One region of the Bradyrhizobium ganzhouense genome, then DNA from elsewhere that is predicted to be linked to it. Evidence: riboswitches for the same ligand, from Rfam matches in the RefSeq annotation. Region 1 holds a riboswitch; each other region holds the start of a gene.
The links. A riboswitch is a leader RNA that binds a small molecule or an ion and turns the genes downstream of it on or off. The one in region 1 is predicted to bind glycine.
Positions count from the first base shown of each region.

Region 2: it holds a riboswitch for glycine, as region 1 does, so the genes downstream of both, ACLFLU_RS09475 (D-amino acid dehydrogenase) here and ACLFLU_RS27395 (D-amino acid dehydrogenase) in region 1, are expected to answer to the same signal.
Region 3: it holds a riboswitch for glycine, as region 1 does, so the genes downstream of both, ACLFLU_RS09425 (L-serine ammonia-lyase) here and ACLFLU_RS27395 (D-amino acid dehydrogenase) in region 1, are expected to answer to the same signal.

Region 1 covers NZ_CP181318.1:5,927,761-5,935,205, reverse strand. Annotated here, with positions in the region: gene ACLFLU_RS27400 (ABC transporter permease) at 1-444, opposite strand, end outside; gene ACLFLU_RS27395 (D-amino acid dehydrogenase) at 626-1,939, opposite strand; glycine riboswitch at 2,007-2,118, opposite strand; glycine riboswitch at 2,122-2,226, opposite strand; gene ACLFLU_RS27390 (M20/M25/M40 family metallo-hydrolase) at 2,321-3,451, opposite strand; gene ACLFLU_RS27385 (ABC transporter substrate-binding protein) at 3,719-5,329, shown strand; gene ACLFLU_RS27380 (ABC transporter substrate-binding protein) at 5,470-7,077, shown strand; gene ACLFLU_RS27375 (glycosyltransferase family 39 protein) at 7,335-7,445, shown strand, end outside.
Region 2 covers NZ_CP181318.1:2,064,954-2,072,398, forward strand. Annotated here, with positions in the region: gene ACLFLU_RS09460 (mandelate racemase/muconate lactonizing enzyme family protein) at 73-1,296, shown strand; gene ACLFLU_RS09465 (M24 family metallopeptidase) at 1,367-2,509, shown strand; gene ACLFLU_RS09470 (amidohydrolase family protein) at 2,627-4,066, shown strand; glycine riboswitch at 4,118-4,220, shown strand; gene ACLFLU_RS09475 (D-amino acid dehydrogenase) at 4,368-5,633, shown strand; gene ACLFLU_RS09480 (NAD/NADP octopine/nopaline dehydrogenase family protein) at 5,767-6,855, shown strand; gene ACLFLU_RS09485 (dipicolinate synthase subunit DpsA) at 6,852-7,445, shown strand, end outside.
Region 3 covers NZ_CP181318.1:2,051,984-2,059,428, forward strand. Annotated here, with positions in the region: gene hypF (carbamoyltransferase HypF) at 1-1,252, shown strand, start outside; gene ACLFLU_RS09410 (HypC/HybG/HupF family hydrogenase formation chaperone) at 1,252-1,488, shown strand; gene hypD (hydrogenase formation protein HypD) at 1,485-2,627, shown strand; gene hypE (hydrogenase expression/formation protein HypE) at 2,624-3,664, shown strand; glycine riboswitch at 4,047-4,135, shown strand; gene ACLFLU_RS09425 (L-serine ammonia-lyase) at 4,246-5,670, shown strand; gene ACLFLU_RS09430 (LysR family transcriptional regulator) at 5,775-6,698, opposite strand; gene ACLFLU_RS09435 (ABC transporter substrate-binding protein) at 6,923-7,445, shown strand, end outside.

The DNA of each region.
Region 1 (7,445 bases):
GCCGACCACGAACACCGGCACCGAGAAGCCGAGCACGGAAAGGCCCATCACGAAACGGTCGATCCAGGTGCCGTGCTTCCAGGCCGCAACCACCCCTAGGGGCACGGCGACGATGACGGCGAGGATGATGGTCGACAGCGCGATCGAGATCGACGGCTCGACGCGCTGACCGATCATCTTCATGACCGGCAGGTTGGAGATCAGCGACGTCCCGAGATCGCCGTGCAGCAGTTTGCCGACCCAGGTGATGAACTGCACGATCAAGGGCTCGTTGAGGCCGAGCGAGGCGCGAATGCGCTCCAGCCGCTCCGGCGTCGCATTGTCGCCGGCGAGGATCGCGGCGGGATCGCCCGGCGTCAGCCGCAGCAGCAGGAACACGAACAGTGCGACGACGCCCATCACGGGCACCGCAGCCAGAACGCGGCGAATGAGATAACCTAGCATGCACCTATCTCCGGCTGCGGAACTTGCGACGCCTTGATGCGCCGGTGGATTCTGTCGTGTCTATCATGCGCGCCTGTCGTTCGGGCTGGAAAAGCCGGCCGGAGAGCCGTCTTGGTGGGGCAAATTGTGTGCCAAGGGCAGGGCGGTCGCAAGGGGCCGCCCCGCATCGATTTGTGACCACTCAGGATGCACGGCGCATCTCGCGCTCAACCCCAAGTTCTCCCCGAAGTGAAGGGACGGTCGGCGGTGCGTTGAGCCCGCGCCAGCCGTCGATGGTTCCGGCAATCATCTGCGCGGTCGCGGCCGACAACGTCCAGCCGAGATGGCCGTGGCCGGTGTTGAAGAACACGCCGGGCATCCGGCCTGCGCGCACCACCGGCATCATGTTCGGCATCATCGGCCGCAGTCCGGCCCACGGAATAATGCGGGACGTCTCGACATCAGGAAAATTGCTGCGCACCCAGTCGACCAGCGGCTGCACGCGGTCGGCGCGGATGTCGCGGTTGAAGTCGTTGAACTCGGCCGTGCCGGCGACACGAAAGCGATCGGCGCCGAGCCGGCTGGTGACGATCTTGGCCGCTTCGTCGAGCAGGCTGACGGTCGGCGTCGCGTTGCGGCTCTCGGCGGTGTCGAGTTGTACGGTGATCGAGTAACCCTTCACCGGATAGACGTTGACGCGTTCGTCGAGCAGGGCGGCGAAGTGACGGCTGGCAACGCCGGCGCAGACCACGACGCCATCGACCTTCAGCATGCCGCGCGCGGAGGCGACCGCGTCGCTTGTGGAAAGATCGGCCCAGCCGAGCACAAAGCCGCCACCGGCTTGCGCGATGGAATCGATGTTCGCTTCATGGATGAAGGTTGCGCCGCGACGCTTGCAGGCCTCTGCCAGCCCGCGCGTGAACTTGTGGATGTCGCCGGTCGCATCCGACGGCGTGAAGAAGCCGCCGTAATAATCCTTGCGCAGCGTCGGCTCGATGCTGCGGATTTCCTCCGGCGTCACCGGGCGCCGATCGAGGCCGCCTTCCTGCAGCAGCGCATTGACGCGCAGGCCGGACTCAAAGCCCTTCTTGTCGTGATAGATGTGCAGGATGCCGCGGCGTTCGAGATCGAAGTCGATGCCTTCGCGCGTTGCGATCTCGAACAGATGCTTGCGGGCTTCGATCGCGAGCCGCGTGGTTTGAATCGTGTTGGCGCGGTAGTTGCCGATATTGGCGACGAACTCGCTCATCCACGAATATTTGTGCCAGTTCGGCCGCGGGTTCATCAGCAGCGGCGCATCGCGCCGGAACATCCAGCGAAGGCCTTTCAGGATCGTCGCGGTGCTGTTCCACACCTCGGCATTGCTGGCGGAGAGCTGTCCGCCGTTCGCAAACGAGGTCTCCATCGCGGCGTAGCGATGCTTGTCGAGCACCGTTACTTTGTAGCCGCGTTCGAGCAGGGCATAGGCGGTCGTAACGCCGGTGATGCCGGCGCCGATGATGGCGATATGGGTCATGTTGAGTTGGGGCTCCCGTGAGTTAGAGACGGCTAACCGCCGGCCCGAAAGCCGTTGGCGGCGCCCCATCTGTCACGGTTACCTGAGAGCTTGATCCGACAGAGACCTCGCGAGGTCTCCGTGGACTATCCCCTTCGGTGGACGTCACGACGATCAAATCGTGCCGTCTCTCTCCAGATCGTCCTGACGATACAGTCCTTTTGCCTGAGAGTTTCCGGGGCGGTTGCTCCGTCGGCGCCGCAACGAAAGCTGGATGCCTTCGTTGCGATCTCTCCCGCATCGTCGCGTGGACCATCGAGCAGTACGATGCGCCTCATTTTTAGACAAGGCTAAATTTCAACCGCGGCTGCCAATGCATTGTGCAGTGCGAAGGTGATTCAATTAATCCAGCGTCGCCAGCAAACCGGCCATCAGGCGACTACGTTCAACCAGACTATCGACCTCGATGAACTCCTCGAGCGTGTGGCCGTTGCCGCCGCGCACACCGAGACCATCGAGCGTCGGGATGCCCATCGCGCCCGTAAAGTTGCCGTCGGATCCTCCGCCCGAGCTCGCATGCGGTAATTCCGCGCCAAGAGATTTGGCGATGCCGCGGGCCTTGTCATACAGCGCCATGGTGCCGGCATCCGGCTCCCACACCGGCCGCGTCACGCCGCGCGTCACCTTGAAGGAGACGTCATTCGCTGTGCCTGAGAGTGCCAGCATCCGCTCGACGCCGCGGTCGAGATCGGCCTGGCGCTTGGCCATGGAGAGCGCCTCGCCGGTGGCGGTCGTTGCAACGCAATTGACCCACTGTCCGCCATGCACGACGCCGACCGAGAAGGTGCAGTCCTCCGTCGTCATCGCGTCGATCGCAAGAATCTGCCGCGCCATCTCGCGGATCGCCGAGCGTCCCGCCGACAATGTCGCGCCGGCGTGGCTGGGCCGCCCCGTCGCCTCCAAATTGAATCGCGCGATGGCGTAGCGTCCGGTGGTGACGCCGTTGTCGGCGCGGCCGGGCTCGGGCACCAGCACATATTTGTTGCGCGCAGCTTCCGCCTCGATGATGTCGCGCGTCGAGGGCGTGCCGACTTCCTCGTCCGGCGTGAACAGAATGGTGATCGGCAACGGCGTGGTGAAAGAGGCGTGCACCAGCTGCCGGATCGCTTCCAGCGAGAGATAATTGCCGCCCTTCATGTCGTAGATGCCCGGGCCGTAGCACTTGTTGCCCTCGCGGCGCCATTTCAGCTTCTCGATGGTGCCGACCGGGTGGACGGTATCCATGTGGCCGGCGATCAGGATGCCCGGCTCGCCTTGCTTCGGATGCGGGAAGCGCGCGCGGACGACGCCGCCGAAGCCCTGCCGGCCGGCAATGCGTTCGATGGTCGCACCCATGATCGCCATATCCCGCGCTGCGATATCGAGCATGCGGTTGACCGCGCCTGCGTCCCAGGTCGGGCTTTCGCATTCCACCCAGGTGCGCAGGCCCTCGAGCATCGCCTCGGAATCGAAGGGAAGATTGGCTGGATTCATCTTAATGTCTCTCAAGCTTCGAAAGATGGAATGCGCATTGCATCAGCGCGGCAGGACAAGCGGGGAGAGTTGTAGAGCCAAACTGATCTTTGTGGAGCCCGTGCATGCGATGCCATGGGCTGCACCGAAACCGGATTGACGCGCTCAAGACTGTCTGCAAGTCTCGAAAGACAAAGGCATTGCATGAGGTTAGTTCGCCTAAGGAACGACCCTTGTGCTCAACCAATGACCCGCCTTTGAACAGTTTCACGTCAGGAGAAACTTTTTATGCTGAGCTTGATGCGCCGGGGGCGTCGCGCGTTCGCCTCCAAACTTGCGCTATCGGTCGTCGCGCTTGCAACGGCAATGGCCTCGCCGGTGTTTGCAGCAGGCAAGACCATCACCGCGGTGATGCATTCGGATCTGCGCATCATCGATCCGATCCTCACCACCGCTTACATCACGCGTGACCATGGCTACATGGTCTACGATACGTTGATCGCGACGGATTCGAACTTCAAGATCCAGCCGCAGATGGCGGACTGGAAGGTCTCCGACGACAAGCTCACCTACACCTTCACGCTGCGCGACGGCCTGAAGTGGCATGACGGCACACCGGTGACGGCGGAGGACTGCGTCGCCTCGCTGAAGCGATGGGCCGCTGTCGACGGCATGGGCCAGCAGATGATGACCTTCACGGCCAGCATCGAGGCGACCGACGCCAAGACCATCACGCTGAAGCTGAAGGAGCCCTACGGCCTCGTGCTGGACTCGATCGGCAAGCCGTCCTCGCGCGTGGCCTTCATGATGCCGAAGCGCCTCGCCGAGACGCCGCCGGACAAGCCGATCCCCGAGCAGATCGGCTCGGGTCCGTTCAAGTTCGTGCAGGGCGAATTCCAGCCCGGTGTGAAGGCGGTCTATGAGAAGAACACCGACTACGTGCCACGCAAGGAGCCGTCGAGCTGGACCGCCGGCGGCAAGGTGGTGAAGGTCGATCGTGTCGAGTGGATCACGATGCCGGACTCGCAGACCGCGGTGAACGCGCTGCAGTCGGGCGACATCGACTTCATGGAAGTGCCGCCGTGGGATCTGCTCCCCGTGCTTGAAGGTAATCCCGACCTCAAGGTCGAGGTGCTGAACAAGTTCGGCTACCAGACGCTTGGGCGTATGAACTTCCTCTATCCGCCGTTCGACAATCCGAAGATCCGTCGTGCAGCCTTCCTGGCGATGAACCAGAAGGACGTGCTCGACGCGCTGGTCGGCAACCCGAAGTACTACAAGATCTGCGGCGCCTTCTTCATCTGCGATACGCCGTTCGCAACCGACGTCGGCTCCGAATCGCTGGTCAAGGGCAACGGCATGGCGGAGGCCAAGAAGCTGCTCGCCGAGTCCGGCTATGACGGCACGCCCGTCGTGGTCATGGTGCCCGGCGACGTCGTGACGCTGAAGGCGCAGCCGACCGTCGCGGTGCAGCTGCTCCGTGAGGCCGGCTTCAAGGTCGATGCGCAGGCGACCGACTGGCAGACGGTGGTGAGCCGCAGAGCCAGCCAGAAGCCCCCGAAGGACGGCGGCTGGAACATGTTCTTCACCAACTGGGTCAGCGCCGACGTGTCCAACCCGATCTCGAATCTCTCGATCGGTGGCCAGGGCAAGAAGGGCGGCTGGTTCGGCTGGGCGGAAGACGCCAAGATCGAGAAGCTCAAGGACGACTTCGTCCGTGCTGCCTCGCTCGACGATCAGAAGAAGATCGCGACCGAGATCCAGAAGGAAGCCTATGACCAGGTGATCTATGTGCCGCTCGGCCAGTATCTGGCGCCGAGCGCTTGGCGGAAGTCGCTCTCTGGCGTGATCGACGGCCCGGCGACCCCGGTGTTCTGGAACATCGACAAGTCCGAGTAAGGCCAAGCCCAAGTAAGCGAAGGCGCGTTCGCGCGCGTTCCGTCCCGATCATTACGCGGCGCCGCTGTCATCAGCGGCGCCGCTCGCCAGGAGAATTCGTCGGCAGACCTCGTCAGCAAGAACTCGTCAGGAGAACTTCAATGTTCCAACTCATGCGCCGGGGGCGTCGGGCGTTCGCCTCCACACTTGCGATCTCAGTCGTGGCGCTTTCGACACTGGCCTCGCCAGCTCTTGCCGCGGATAAGACCATTACCGCCGTGATGCATTCGGATCTGCGCATCCTCGATCCGATCTTCACCAGCGCCTATATCGCGCGTGATCATGGTTACATGGTCTACGACACGCTGATCGCGACGGATGCGAACTTCAAGATCCAGCCGCAGATGGCGGACTGGAAGATTTCCGACGACAAGCTGACTTACACCTTCACGCTGCGCGACGGCCTGAAGTGGCATGACGGTGCCCCGGTCACCGCGGAAGATTGCGTTGCGTCCCTGAAGCGCTGGGCCGCTGTCGACGGCATGGGGCAGCAGCTGATGCTGTTCACCGCCAGCATCGAGGCGACCGACCCCAAGACCATCACGCTGAAGCTGAAGGAGCCATACGCGCTCGTGCTGGAATCGATCGGCAAGCCGTCCTCGCGGGTCGCCTTCATGATGCCGAAGCGTCTCGCCGAGACGCCGCCGGAGAAGCAGATCCCCGAGCAGATCGGCTCTGGTCCCTTCAAGTTCGTGCAGAATGAATTCCAGCCCGGGGTGAAGTCGGTCTACGTCAAGAACACCGACTACGTGCCGCGCAAGGAGCCGGCAAGCTGGACCGCCGGCGGCAAGGTGGTGAAAGTCGACCGCGTCGAATGGATTACGATGCCGGACGCGCAGACGGCGTTGAATGCGCTGCAGTCGGGCGACATCGATTTCATGGAAAATCCGGCCATCGAAATGTTGCCCACCATCGAAGCCGACAAGGAGCTCAAGCTCGAGATCCTGAACAAGTTCGGATTCCAGACGGGCGCACGGATGAACTTCCTCCATCCGCCATTCGACAACGTCAAGGTCCGCCGCGCAGCACTCCTGGCGATCAACCAGAAGGACGTGCTCGATGCTCTGATCGGCAATCCCAAATACTACAAGACTTGCGCCGCGGTCTTCATCTGCGACACGCCGTTCGCGACAGAGGTTGGCGGCGAGAGCCTCGCGAAGGGCGGCGACATTGCTGCGGCCAGGAAGGCGCTCGCCGAGTCCGGCTACGACGGGACGCCCGTCGTACTCATGGCGCCGGGCGACGTGCTGACGCTGAAGGCTCAACCGATCGTGGTGGCCCAGCAACTGCGCGAGGCCGGCTTCAAGGTCGATCTGCAGGCGACCGACTGGCAGACGGTGGTGAGCCGGCGCGCCAGCCAGAAGCCCCCGAAAGAGGGCGGCTGGAACATGTTCATCACAAACTGGGTCAGCGCCGACGTGGTCAATCCGATCTCCAACGTCGCGGTCGGCGGTCAGGGCAGGAAGGGCGGCTGGTTCGGCTGGGCGGAGGACGCGAAGGTCGAGCAGCTCAAGGACGCCTTCGTTCGCGCGGCCTCGCTCGATGATCAGAAGAAGGTCGCGACCGAGATCCAGAAGGAGACCTATGACCAGGTCCTCTACGTCCCGCTCGGCCAGTATCAGGCGCCGAGCGCATGGCGGAAGTCGCTCTCCGGCGTGATCGACGGCCCGGCGACCCCGGTGTTCTGGAACATCGACAAGTCGGAGTAAGCCGGAACAGGGGAAAGGTGCGTCCTGCACCTTATGATCCCGATCATCACGCGGCGCCGCTGTCATCAGCGGCGCCGTTGTCTTTTGGCGGTTCTGTGTCAGCGAGAGCTGGGGGCCTTTTTAACTCTTCCAGACACCGATCATTGCTATTTGTTTCCAAACTGAAATAGATGGTTCGTCCTCGGACATCTCTTTCCCCCCATCGATTTGAATCCGTTGATTTGATCCCCTTGCCGATCGATTTTGCATTCCAGGCGATGGCCGAACGGTCGGATCGCGCGCCGGCGCGCTGGCGGCGGCCGCTATTGCGCTGGCTTGATGGCGTGGAGGCAGGCTGGGCTGTCCCGCTTCTCATCGCGTGCTTCGTT
Region 2 (7,445 bases), 3.9 Mb from region 1:
ACGCCATGCGCAATGCCGTCGCTGCGACACTTGACCGTTACGGTTTATGATCATAAAGTGTGATCACGCTAAATGATCTTGGTTTCGACCATAGCAAACTGGGCGCGAAACCAAAACGAAATAAGGCAGGCCCATTTGCCCACGATCAAATCCGTCGAAACATTGATTGTCCAACTGCCGACGCGGCGAGAGCACAAATGGGCAGGTCTGACCGAGGTGATCGGTCGATACGTCATCGTCAAGATGACCGACAGCGACGGTCGCGTTGGTTGGGGCGAAGCGCCGGCGCTCAAGGACTGGGGTGGTGAATTCGGCCGGTATTTCGGCGAATCCGCTCTGATCGCGCGAGTCGTGATCGACACCTATCTGGCTCCCGCGATAGTCGGTGTCGAGCTCGGGAACATCGCCGAACTGCACGCGCGAATGGACGCAGTCATCAGGGGCTACCCCTATTCCAAGGCTGCCGTCGAGTTCGCCGCCTACGACCTTGCCGGTCGTTGGCTCGATATCCCCGTCAGTACCCTGCTCGGCGGCAGGGCGCGCGATCGTGTGCCCGTTACGCATTCCATCGGCTTGATCTCGATCGAAGAGGCGCGCGTCGAGGTTGCAAAGCTCGTGCAGGAGGGGGTGCGAACCATCAAGGTGAAGATCGGGGTCGATCCGGATCGAGACGTTGCAATGGTCGATGCCGTTCGCGAGGTCGCCGGTAATGCCGTCGAAATCTGCGTGGACGCCAACGAAGGCTACAAGACGCCCGGCGAGGCCGTTCAAATTGTTCGTCGGATGGAGAAGAATCGACTGAAATATGTCGAACAGCCCGTCATGGGCATCGAGCGCATTGCCGAGGTTGGTCGCCGCATCGACGCGCCCGTCATGGCCGACGAGTCGGCGTGGAATGCGCACGATTCGATCCAGATCGTTCGGTCCGGCGGCATCCAAATCGTGTCCATCTACACGACAAAGGCTGGTGGTCTCTACAAAGCCATGGAGGTCGGGGCGGTGTGCCGGGCGGCCGGCATCATCTGTAACGTCAACGGTTCGATCGAGACCGGGATCGGGAATCTCGCCAACGTTCAACTCGCCGCAGCCTCACCCTCCGTGACCCTGTCTTGCGTCATTCCGATTTCGACGCCGGCAGAGTTCCAGCACGGTCAGGTTGCCGGCATCTACTACAAGGATGATCTGCTCGCCGAACCGATGAAGGTCGCAGATGGCGCAATCGTCGTTCCATCCGGACCGGGAATGGGTATCGAGGTCGATCAGAAGAAAATCGAAAAGTACCGCGTGCGGGATTAAGCGCGCAGCAAGAAGTTGAAAAAAGGGAGCAGTCATGCGGGCGGAAATTGTCGCGAAACAAGTCAAGTCAATGTCTCAGCATGGGTTGGATGCCATCATTTGCTCTTCGCCTGAGAATTTCTCGTACACTGCGGGGTTCGTGGTCCCCTCGCAACCGCTCATCCGGCACCGCCATGCAATGACCATCGTCACTGCCGACGGCCGCTCGGCATTGTTCGGCGTCGATATGGAGGCGTCGACGATCAAGCGTCGCCAGCCGGACGTGCCGACGCGCATTTGGGCGGAATTCTCGGACGATCCCATGCTTGTGCTCGCCGACCAGCTCGCGGGGCTCGGACTTGCTCAGGCTCGCATTGGACTCGAAATGGATTACCTGCCGGCAGGTGATTTTGCCCGTTTGCTCGTGGCCATGCCGGCCGCGAAGTTCGAGCGTGCCGAGCCGATCCTGGCGCGGCTCCGTCAAATCAAGACCTCGGAGGAGATTGCGCTTTTGCGCAAGCTTTCTCGTATTGCCGACCAGGCCATTACCGACACTCTCGCCGTGGTCGACGAGGGCAATTCCGAAATGGACATCGCCGGCCACCTGACCCGGAATGTCTATGCTCTGGGCGCCGATCACTTCAAGCTGATGATCGTGGCGACCGGCGAGCGTAGCGTCTTGCCAAACGTCGGCCCATCGGAGCGTATCTTGAAGCGTGGGGACGTCTGCCGGGTGGAGATCTTCTCCGTCATCGAGGGGTATCAGGCTGGCGTCTGCCGTACGGCGATCGTCGGCGAGGCGCCGCCCATGGCCGAGAAGATCTGGGCGCATCTGGTCGAATGCAAATACGAAATCATGGAGAAAGTGAAGCCGGGCGCGAGCTGTCGCAAAATCTACGATGCGTTCATTGCGAAGCTCGCCAAGCTCGATCTGCCGCCGATCTCGTTCGTGGGCCACGGCATTGGGCTGCACCTGCACGAAGATCCCTACCTCGGAATGACGCCGGTGCTGGGCAAGCCGGGCACCGACGCGCCGCTCGAGGAGAACATGGTGCTCGGTTTCGAGCCGCTTTGTTACGACACCGGCCATGGCTTCGGCATGCAGAACAAGGATATGCTGCTGGTGACGGCCAATGGATCGGAACTGCTTTCCGACTACGCTGACACCGACCGGTTGATTCCCGTGGGTACGGCCAAGAGAGGCGAGACCGTGCGCAGGGCCGCCGTCGCTTGACGGAGGCTCCGAGGGGGACGGGCTGCTTAGCTTGGTGAAGGCCGCTCCAAATTGCCCGACGTAACGGCGCGGTGACCGGCGGGGCGGTCGTGATGGTAGAGTATTGGGTGAAGAGGCATGCGCACGCTGATCAAGGACTTGAACTTCGCCTTCACGGTCGACAAGAACGACACGGTCGTGCGCAACGCCAGTCTCGTGGTCGAGAACGACCGCATCTCGGATATCGGTCCAGCCGATGATGTGGCCGCGCGGCAGAAGAAGGTCAGTTTCGACAAGGTGATCGATGGCAAGATGCTCGGTGTCTGCCCGGGCTTCGTTGACAGCCACGTTCATCTATCGGAGACGCTGTCGCGCGCGGTCTTTCCGGATAATCTCAATACCCGCGCCTGGGTGTTCCACTGGGCTAAGCCTTTTTACGCGCACATCACCGAAGAAGACGAATATTGGGGCGCGCTGCTGGGCATCACTGAGATGCTGCGTTGTGGCACCACGTGCTTTCTTGACATGGGCTCGCAATACGATCCCGGCATCGTCATTCGCGCGATGGAAAAGGTCGGTATTCGCGGCATCACCGGGCGGCACGCGGCCGACAATCCCCCGCCCGAGCTCCCCCGCGGCTGGACCCAGGAAATGGTGGATCATCATTTCTTCCCGAACGCCGAGGCCGCACTCAAGGTGCTTGAGGATTGTGTGGTCCGCTACAATGGCGCCCTCGACGGCCGTGCCCGTTGCTGGGTCAATATCGAAGGCAAGGAACCGTGTAGCCTCGAGCTCCACGTTGGAGCGGTGAAACTGGCTGAGAGGTTGGGCGTCGGCACGACCTATCATCTCGCCACCTCGATCGAGGAGGCGAGGGTTTGCGAGAAAAAATATGGCTGTTGGCCGATCACCCGCATCGATCGGGCCGGAGGCATAGGAAAGAACCTGGTCATCGCTCACGGCGCGGCTGTTTCCGACGACGAGGTCCGTCTGCTCGCCGCGCGTGGCGCCAGCGTCGCCTTCTGCCCATGCTCGTCATTCAAGCTGGGGAAGGGTGCAACCGCGATCGGCAAATATCCTGAGATGGTGAAGGCCGGCGTTAAAGTCGGCCTCGGCACCGATGGCGTGTCGGCCGCTGGCAACATGAACCTCATGCGGCAAATGCTGCTCGTCGCCGGCATGTTCAAGGACGCCCGCTTGCAACCGGACATATTCACCGCACGACAAGCACTACGCGCCGCGACTATCGAAGGTGCGAAGGCGTTGATGTGGGACGACGAGATCGGTTCGCTGGAAATCGGCAAGAAAGCCGATTTCGTCCTCTTCGACCTGGATCACGTCGAATGGACGCCGTTCTACGATCCACTGCAAGCTTTGGTATTCTCTGCATCGACCGCTTCGATCGTGCAGACTTGGGTTGATGGGAAGACGTCATATGTCGACGGCAAGGTGCAGGGAGTTGACGAGGCGCAGATTCGGCGCAAAGCCCGGCAACTCGCCGCGGCGGCGGTAGAGCGCGCTGGTCTGCATGACGAAGCGGTCGAGACGACCACGACGCTTTACGACGTTGGCAATTGACGGGCCGACTCCAACTGCGGAGGAGCAAGAGAGAAGAACCTATCGCGTTCAATAGGCTGCATGGGAGAGATCGGTCGCCGTCGTGACGGTGTTGGCCGGCGCCGAAGGAGCAACCCCCAGGAAACTCTCAGGCAAAAGTGACCGTGCAGCTGAACGATCTGGAGAGTGGCACTTCGAGTGCCCACCGAAGGGGACCGCCGCGTCGGCCGAGCCGTCGCGGTTAATCTCTCAGGTACAGCGACAGATTGGGGACAAGCCGCGGGCTTCGGTCCGCTTCCCAACTTTGATCGCGGAGAGCGATATGCCACATGTTGTCGTCATCGGCGCCGGTATCACCGGCGTGACCACCGCCTACGCCCTTCTCAATCGCGGCTATTCCGTTACGGTGATCGAGCGTCAGCGCTACGCGGGCATGGAAACATCGTTCGCCAATGGTGGCCAACTTTCCGCGAGCAATGCGGAGGTCTGGAACAGCTGGTCCACGATCATCAAGGGAATGAAGTGGATGTTGAGGCGCGATGCACCGCTCCTCATGAATCCAGCGCCGACCTGGCACAAATATTCCTGGCTTGGCGAATTTATCTTCAACATCAAGAACTATCGCGACAACACGGTTGAGACGACGCGGCTCGCCATCGCCGCACGCAAGCATCTCTTCGCCATTGCCGAGCGCGAGGGCATCGACTTCGACCACGAGCGTCGCGGCATCCTTCACTTCTATCGGAATAAGCAGAGTTTCCAGCACGCGCTGAAGGTCAATGCCATTCTCGTGGAGGGGGGCTTGGACCGTCGTCCAGTGACGGCCGCAGAGGTGAAGTCGATCGAGCCGACGCTGCACGGCGACTTCTTCGGAGGCTTCTATACCCCATCGGATTCAACCGGAGACATCCACAAGTTCGTTTGCGGTCTTGCCAAGGCATGCGAGAGACATGGCGTGCGCTTCGTTTTTGACGCCACCGTGAGGGAGATCGCTCGGGACGAAATTTTCCGCATCCAGTATTCGCGTGACGAGCCTTCGGGCGGCGCTCGTGTCGATGAGATCGATGCCGACAGTGTTGTCATATGCGCCGGTTCCGCAAGCCGCGACCTCGCGGCGATGCTCGGCGACCGTCTCAATGTCTACCCTGTAAAGGGCTATTCGATCACCGTGCACCTTGACGACGAGCAGAGCCAGAAAGCGGCACCTTGGGTCAGCCTGCTCGATGATGGCGCCAAGATCGTTACCAGTCGATTGGGCGCTATGCGCTTTCGCGTTGCCGGAACGGCAGAGTTCAACGGCATGAACCGCGACATACGCCAAGATCGCATCAAGCCGCTGGTTGACTGGACGCGAGCCCTGTTCCCCTCTGTCGACACCAACCGCGTCGTGCCCTGGGCCGGGTTGCGTCCGATGATGCCGAACATGATGCCGCGTGTCGGTAGGGGCAGGATGCCGGGCGTTTTCTACAACACTGGCCACGGCCACCTGGGCTGGACCCTTTCGGCCGCAACAGCGGAGACGGTTGCCGAATGCCTTGCCGGCGAATTTGGGCCCAGCATCACGGAATGGCTCCGACTGGCAACGTAGCCCGTCGAATCGTCGAGTGGTTGCATGCGGCGTCCGCAATTCTCTCGCTTGACAATCACAATTGTGATCATAAGCTGTGATCAAACTTGGCTCTCGGGTGGCGCGGATTGCGCTTTGATCTGCGGAGAACAGAATGAAGGTTGCGGTACTTGGGGGAGGAGCGGGGGGCGCGGCTTCGGTCGCAGAGTTGGTTCTCGCAGGCCACTCCGTTCATTTCTGGGCGCGTTCGGCCGAAACGCTTGAACCGCACATCAAGCTCGGCGGCGTTGCATTCGACGGCAAGCTCGGCGAAGGAGTTGCAAAGCCTACCCTGATTTCGACAGATCTCAAGTCGGCCATCTCCGGAGTCGACGTGGCGGTCGTGGTCCTGCCGACTTTCTCGCACTCGGCCATAGCCAACGCACTCGCAGCAGTCGGTTGGCCGGCGAACAAACCGGTCGTGCTTAACCCCGGCCACACCGGAGGGGCGCTGGAATTCGCCGAGGCCTACTCCCGCACCGGGCGGGCAGTGCCGCCGGTGGTTGAGTTCTCGACCCTTACCTACGTCGCGCGCAAATATCGTCCTGACGGCGTCACCATTAGCGGTCGGGCGAAGCAACTGAAGGCCGCCGCCCTCAAAGGAGGAGCAGAGGCGCTGGAGGTTGCTGCGAAATTGTATCCGGGCGTCACGCCCGTTCGTGACGTTATCGCCTCCGACCTCTCCAACGTGAACATGGTCCTGCATCCCCCCGGCGCGGTGCTGGGAGCCGCGTGGGTCGAGGCGACCGGCGGCAACTTCACTTTCTATGTCGACGCCATGACGCCCGGGGTCGCCCGGGTCATGCGGCAATTGGACGACGAGCGCTTGGCGGTCGCCCGGGCATTTGGGCATGAATTGCCGAATTTGATTGAAGAGATGAAGCTGCTCGGCACGGTGGAGGCTGACGTGATTGACGTCACCGATTACCGCGCCGCAATCGCGGGCGGCGAGGCCAATCGCCGTATCAAGGGACCGGACTCGCTCGAGTATCGGTATTACAAAGAGGATTTCGGTCACGGCCTGCTACCCTTCCTGGAGTTTGCGCAGATCGCCGACGTCAATGTGCCCGTCGCAACGTCGCTCTATCGCCTGGCGCAGGCCGCAGTCGGAACCGACTATCGGATCGGTGGCCGGACCGCAGAAGCAATGGGCATCACCGGCATGTCCAGGGATCAGCTCATTGAGAAGGTAAGGGCCCCATGAGTTGGCAGAATACAGTCATCGCAATCGTAGCTGGCGACGCACGCGAACAGGAGATCGCTCGCTGTGCTGTCCGGGCTGGAGCCGCCGTTCGGGCCTACGGCTTTCCATGGCCTGATGGGGGTATCGAAGGTGTCTATCATGCTGCGGACACAGCTGATGCATTGAAGGGCGCCGACATAGCGCTGTTTCCGATTCCGGGCATCAGCGCGGAGGGCGCACTCTTCGCGCCGAAGTGTCCGCAAAAGATCATTCCGACGCGCGAGATGTTGGCCGGCATGAGGCGCCCCGGCAACATCATACTCGGTTGGGCGGACGACAATCTAAAGACCAATTGCAAAGCGCTCGACATCGCACTGCACGAGTACGAATGGGACGTCGACCTCATGCTGCTGCGGGGGCCAGCGATCGTCGAGGGCGTATTGAAGGTGATCATTGAAAACACGCAGATCACCATCCACAAGTCCAACGTTTGCTTGGTTGGCCAAGGCACCATCGGCTCGCTTCTGACGAAGACGTTGGTCGGCCTCGGAGCTCATGTCCACGTCGCGGCGCGCAACCCGGTTCAGCGTGCAGCTGCCTATGCGACCGGT
Region 3 (7,445 bases), 3.9 Mb from region 1:
GCTAGTCATCGAGAATGACGAGGCGGAGCGGCGGCTCGCCGGCATTGCCGACCTGATCGTCACCCATGATCGCGATATCGTCACGCGCGCTGACGATTCCGTGCTGTCGGTCGTTGCCGGACGCGCGCAATTCATCCGGAGGGCCCGCGGCTATGTTCCCGAGCCGATTCGGTTGGCGTGTGCCGTGCCGCCGGTGCTCGCAGTGGGCGGCGCGCTGAAGGCATCTGTCACGATCATGCGCGGTGATGAAGCCTTCGTCTCCCAGCACATCGGCGATCTCGATACCGTGGAGGGCATTCGCTTCTTCGAGGAGACGATCGAGCACCTGATCTCGACGCTGGATGTCGAGCCGACCGTCGTGGCGCATGATCTTCACCCCAACATGGCCTCCACCCGCTTTGCCGAGGCGAGCGGCCGCGGGCTGATCGCGGTTCAGCACCATCATGCACATGCGGCGTCCGTGATGGCGGAGCACGGTATCGACGAGCCCGTGCTGGCACTGGTGCTTGACGGCTTTGGTCATGGTAGCGACGGCGGGAGTTGGGGCGGCGAGCTCTTGCGATGTGAGGGCGCGCGCTTCCGGCGGATCGGACATCTGGTGCCGCTCAGGATGCCAGGCGGCGATCGCGCCGCGCGCGAGCCTTGGCGGATGGCTGCCGGCGTGCTTCAGGCGCTCGGGCGCGGCGCGGAGATTCCACGTCGCTTTGCGGCGCAGCCGTTGGCGGCGGGTGTTTTGGCCCTGCTCAACCAGCCCGACGTGCCAACGACGACCAGCGCCGGTCGGATGTTCGATGCGGCCGCCGGATTGCTGGGGCTCTCCACGCGGCAGAGCTATGAAGGCGAAGCCGCGATGAAGCTGGAGGCGCGTGTTCGCCGGACACGCGTCGCTGAGGATGCCTGGACAATCGAACAAGGCGTGTTGTCGCTGTATCCGCTGTTTGAACGTCTTGTGGCTGATGCCCCCGGTCCGACCGTAGGCACTGAGCTGCTTCATGGCACGTTTGCCGCGGCCTGTGTCGACTGGATCGCGTGTGCGGCACGAGAGACCGGCCTCACTACCGTCGTTCTGAGCGGCGGCTGCTTCCTCAACGCGATCCTGAGCGAGGAGGTGCAGCGCGGCTGCGTCGCTATCGGGCTCAATCCGCAGCTCGCGCGCCAGGTGCCGCCGAATGACGGCGGCTTGAGCCTCGGCCAAGCCTGGGTTGCCGCTCTCCAAATGCTCGAACAACAAAGGCTGGAAGGAAACGCCTGATGTGTCTCGCCATACCTGCAGAGGTTACAAAGCTCCTTCCCGACGAGATGGCCGTCGTCTCGATCGACGGCGTCACCAAGGAGATTTCGGTGGCGCTGATCGAAGATCTTGCCGTCGGCGACTACGTGATCATCCATGTCGGCTATGCCCTCACCAAGATCGACCCGGATGAGGTAAGGCGGACGCTGGAGCTCTTGCGTGAGCTCAGCACCGAAGGGCAGGGAGCAATGCAGTGAAATACGCCGACGAATTTCGGGACAAGGCAATCGCGCTGGGATTGGCCAGGGCGATCCGGTCTGAGGCCAATCCGCAGAGGTCCTACCGCTTCATGGAGTTCTGCGGCGGACATACGCACGCGATTTCGCGCTATGGCCTGGAGGACATACTGCCCAAGAACGTGCGGATGATCCACGGCCCCGGCTGTCCCGTCTGCGTGCTGCCGGCGGGACGTATCGACATGGCGATCCGGCTGGCAGATCGGCCGGAGGTGATCCTTTGCGTCTATGGCGATTTGATGCGGGTGCCGGGCTCGCAAGGAGCCTCGCTGTTGAAGGCGAAGGCACGTGGCGCCGACGTCCGCATGGTCTATTCCACGGTCGATGCGATCCGGATCGCGGAAGAGAATCCGGAGCAGGAAGTCGTGTTCTTCGCGATCGGCTTCGAGACCACGACGCCGCCGACCGCAATCTTGATCCGGTGCGCTGAGAAGAAGCAGCTCGAAAACGTCAGCGTGGTCTGCAACCACGTGCGGACGCCGCCGGCGATGCAGAACATTTTGGAGAGTCCCGACACCCGCAGCATCCGCCGCGTCGAGATCGACGGCTTCGTGGGGCCCGCGCATGTCAGCATCATCATTGGCACCGAGCCCTACGAGGTCTTTGCAGAGGAATTTGGCAAGCCGGTGGTGATCTCGGGCTTCGAGCCGCTTGACATGATGCAGGCGATTCTGATGCTGGTGCGTCAGGTCAACGAGCACCGGAACGAGGTGGAGAATCAATACAGCCGTGCCGTAACGCGCGATGGGAATCCGCGCGCCAAGGAGGAGGTGTCGAATATTTTCGAGCTGCGCGATCAGTTCGAATGGCGAGGCCTCGGGCTCGTGCCCTATAGCGGATTGAAGCTGAAGCAAACCTACGCCAGATTTGATGCGGAGATACGTTTCGCCTTGAACGAGCTGCGCGTCCCCGACAATCCGGCCTGCGAATGCGGCGCGATCCTGCGCGGTGTCAAGAAACCGGTCGACTGCAAGCTGTTCGGAACGGTGTGCACGCCGGAGACCCCGGTGGGATCCTGCATGGTCTCCTCGGAAGGCGCATGTGCCGCGCATTGGACCTATGGTCGCTTCCGCGATCGTCAGCAGAAGCGGGCGTCATGAGAGCCCATCAGCGCAAGCTCGACATCAAGCACGGCTGCGTCGACCTGTCCCACGGTTCCGGCGGCCGTGCGATGTCGCAGTTGATCTCAGGCCTGTTCCACGAGGCGTTCGGCAACGAATGGCTGGCGCGCGGCAACGATCAGTCCGCCTTCGACGTCGGCGCCGGGCGCATGGTGATGACGACTGATGGCTATGTGGTTTCACCGCTGTTCTTTCCCGGAGGCAATATCGGCTCGCTCGCGGTGCACGGCACCGTCAACGACATCGCCATGGCCGGTGCCCGACCGCTTTATCTGTCTGCGAGTTTCATTATTGAGGAAGGCTTTCGGTTTTCAGACCTCAAGATGATCGCGGACTCCATGGGCGAGGCGGCGCAATCCGCCGGCGTTCATATCATCACCGGCGACACCAAGGTGGTCGAGCGCGGCAAGGCCGATGGCCTGTTCATTTCGACCGCGGGCGTTGGCCTGGTGCCTGAGGGACTGGATCTCTCCGCCGAGAATGCGAGGGTCGGAGATCGGGTGCTGATCTCGGGCACGCTTGGCGATCACGGCGTCGCAATCATGTCAAAGCGCCAGAACCTCGCCTTTGAAACGGAGATCGTCTCGGATTCGGCCGCCCTGCATGATCTGGTCGCCAGGATGGTGGCGGCGGGCGGCCGCGGCATCCGTCTGATGCGAGATCCCACGCGCGGCGGCCTCGCGGCGACATTGAACGAAATTGCCCAGCAGTCCGAACTAGGCTTCAGCCTCCAGGAAGAGGCGATCCCGGTCAAGCCGGGGGTGGCGGCTGCCTGCGAGTTGCTCGGGCTCGATCCGCTCTACGTCGCCAATGAGGGGAAGCTGGTCGCGATCGTGTCGCCTGATGTCGCCGGAGCCGTGCTGGCCGCCATGAGAGCGCACCCGCTCAGTCGCGATGCCGCCGATATCGGCGAAGCGGTGCCGGACGATCATCACTTCGTGCAGATGGCGACGAGCTTTGGCGGTGGCCGAATCGTCGACTGGTTGTCGGGCGAGCAACTGCCCCGGATCTGTTGAGGCCCAAGATGCGCATTTAGCCCCATGCCAACGCCGCGTCCTATACCTACACCGCGAAGCACGAGAGTTCAGTCCGGTGGATTCGCTTGAAACCTTCGATATCGCGAGCCAGCACTGTGAGGAGCATTCAATCGAAGTCCTCAACGAATTCATTAAAGTATCTTTTCGCTGGCTGTGCACTCCGGATTGACCGACAAGACCCAATGGCTCAATTCAAAGCGCCCAGACCGAAATCCCTCTACCGGCAGGTCAACCCCGTAAACGACGCAGAACGGCAAGACTTTGCATCTTCGGTTCATTGTTGACCCAAGCCGCGTAGTAGAATACTTGAGAAGTGCAGCCACAATTTTGATGTCGTGACTCAGGAGGTCGAGTCCCAAAGACGTCGCTTGCGGAAGAGATCGGCTTCGGCCGACGCCGAAGGAGCAACCGCCCCGGAAACTCTCAGGCAACAAGGACCGCGTGTGACGAAACAACATCTGGAAAGAGGTGCCTTGGCACCCGCCGACGGGATAATACTCTCAGGCAAATAGACAGATGGGGCGCATTTGAAATCAATCACTTGATTGAGGTGCGCGTCCATGTCCAAGACTGTCGAACAAGTCACCACACCTAGTTTATCGGCCAGGCGCCTAGCCGGTCCGATCAGTGTCCTCGATCTATTCACGATCGGAATCGGCCCATCCAGCTCGCATACCGTTGGACCGATGCGCGCGGCCCATCGATTCATCGAATGCTTGGGCGAAGATCTATGGCGCTGTCGCTTGGTTGTCGTCGAGCTCTACGGGTCGCTGGCGCTGACCGGCAAAGGTCACCGCACCGATATTGCCATTCTGCTGGGACTATCGGGCTGGCTGCCAGAATCCGTTGATCCTGAAGCCATACCCATCATCGCCGGGCTGATCCGATCGCGTTCCGAGGTCATGCTTGGTGGTCGCCATGCGGTTGGCTTCGATGAGAGTCAGCACCTCACCTTCCGCACCGGCGAGTTCCTGCCGGGGCACTCAAATGGTATGAAATTCGCAGCGCATTCGGATACGGGCGTCCTGCTTCGTCAAACCTATTACTCCGTTGGCGGCGGCGCGATCGTGTGTGAAGGCGACCAGCCGAGGAACCCCGCTGTTCGAAACGTTGGATGTGAGCCGTACCCGTTCACGTCAGCGCATGAGCTTCTTGCGATAGGTGAGAGGACCAGCTTGTCGATTGCCGATATTGTTGCTGCCAACGAACTATCGCATAGGGAGGAAACTGAAACCAATGCATTCCTGGATTGCGTTCGCGATGCCATGATGCGCTGCATCGATCGCGGGTGTGTCAACGGGGGTGTTCTGCCTGGTGGCCTGAAGGTACCGCGCCGTGCGCCAGGCCTGCTCAGCAAGCTCAAGACGACGTCAAAGGGGGCGGCACATCCATTTCACGTAATGGAATGGGTCAGCCTCTTTGCTCTCGCGGTCAATGAAGAGAACGCGGCCGGGGGACGGGTCGTGACTGCGCCGACGAATGGAGCTGCCGGCGTCATACCCGCGGTCCTGAAATTCTCCGAGATGTTCTTCCCGGATCCGAGCCCGGCAAAAGCCCGCATCTTTCTCCTGACGGCGTCCGCGATCGGTATGCTCTACAAACGAAACGCTTCGATATCCGCGGCCGAAATGGGTTGTCAGGGCGAGGTCGGCGTTGCTTGCTCCATGGCGGCAGCAGGTCTTGTGGCCGTCCTGGGTGGCACCAACCGGCAGATCGAGAACGCCGCCGAAATCGGCATGGAGCACAATCTCGGTCTCACATGTGACCCGATCGGTGGCCTCGTGCAGATCCCGTGTATTGAGCGCAACACAATGGGTGCGATCAAGGCGATCAATGCGGCGATGCTCGCGTTGCATGGTGATGGCCAACATCACGTGTCCCTCGATGCCGTCATTGAAACGATGCGCCAGACGGGGGAGGACATGCGCACCAAGTACAAGGAAACGAGTCTGGGTGGCCTGGCCGTCAACGTGGTCGATTGCTAGATACCCTGAAGCAAACGTTCTTCAAGGAACGCTCATTTCGGGCAATGCTCCGACCCGCGACGCGTTCGGCGTAACAGCGCCGCTGGTCGAGACCCGCTGCATCTTCACCCCGCAACCGGGAAGCCAATCTGTCGGGAATTCCGTCGTCGATGGGCAACGTCGAGAATGAGGGTTCGCAGCCACTGCAGCCCGGGATCTCGTTCATGCGAGATGCGCCACTGAAGAACGTCGGTCATGAGGGGGAGGGATATGGGAGCTTCCACTTTCCTTATCGGCAGCGTGGCCGTTGCCCGATCTGCCAGGTCCGCGGGGATGAGCGCCAGGAACTGGGTCCCGATAAGCGCTTGCGGAAGCAGGGTGAAGCTTGGTGCCGTTATCCCGGCCTGTGGAGCGCGGCCAAATTGCTTGAAGAACCAAGCCTCTATGAACGTCGCTCGCTCGCTATAGGCCTGCGCATGACGCATCTCGAGAAACTGTTCGAGCGTCAAGCTATCTCCGACGCTTTCGTTCTCCTTCCATACGATACATTCGTAGCTAATCGAAGGGAGGGCGGCGAACGGACAATCTTCCAGCATGAATCGATCCGGAACGATCAGGAAATCGATTTCGGTGCGAAAAAAGCGGGTGCTTGGGCCTTGGTAGAATATGTTGACCGAGGGGGCGACAGCGCGCAATGCGGCAAGGATATCGACGATAAGAGTTGCCCAGACATAGTCAGAGCACGCGATCGTAAAATGTCGCTCGGAGGTCGCTGGGTCGAACGAGGTCCGCATTGCCAAGAGCTTTTCCGTTTCGGTCAGGATGGCGCGGAGCGGCGCCACCAATTCCTCTGCGAGAGGGGTGAGAGCCATTCGGCGGCCGTTCCGAACCAGCAACTCGTCTTCGAAGTGCTGGCGCAGCCTGGATAGAATCCCGCTGGTCGCCGACTGGCTGAGCAGCAGTCGCTCGGCCGCCCGCGATATGTTTTGATGGGTCAGGATCGCGTCCAAGGCGACGAGCAGATTCATGTCGAGGTGCCGGAACCGCATGGGTGGTCTCTTCGAAGTTTCCATGGTCTGTCGGGAGCCCTTTCGCTCCCTTCCCTGGCACGAGTGTACCCGAGGCGCATTTGGCGACTGGGGGCGTTTGTGCTTGGCCCGGGCAGGCAAGCCGCTTGACATTAAGTCTTATGTGATCACAATGCGAGATCAAATTTATCGGGGTTGTTTCGGTCACGGGCACTTGCCCGCAGAGACCAGAAGAGGAGGGACTCATGCCAAAACTGCACCAAGTTTTTGGGGTTCTTGCGGTCGCGATCGCCGCCTCGTTCTGGACAACGACAGCGTCCGCCCTGGACACTGTGAACGTCCGGTTTAGCTGGAAGCTAAAGGGCGAGTATGGCTTCCTCTATCTGGGTAAAGAGAGAGGCCTCTACCAAAAGAAGGGAATCGATATCGTTCTCGGAGAAGGCGCGGGTGCACAAGCAGCTCTCGGAGGTCTTGTACGCGGGAATGAAGATGTCGTGGTCGTTCCCGCCATATTTGCCATCTCGGCAATCGGAAAAGGAATGCCGGTCAAACTCGCGGCGATTTATCAGGAGCGAGCGCCCTTCGCCCTCATTTCGTGGCCCGACAAGGCCGTGACAACACCGGCGCAGATGGAAGGCAAGTCGCTTGCGATCTCCGTCGGAGACCCTGCCACGACCTATCTAGACGTCTTCTGCGCGATCAACAAAATCAACTGCGACAAGATCAGTAAGGTTCAAGTCGACCCGCAGGTGAAATTTCCCCAATTCA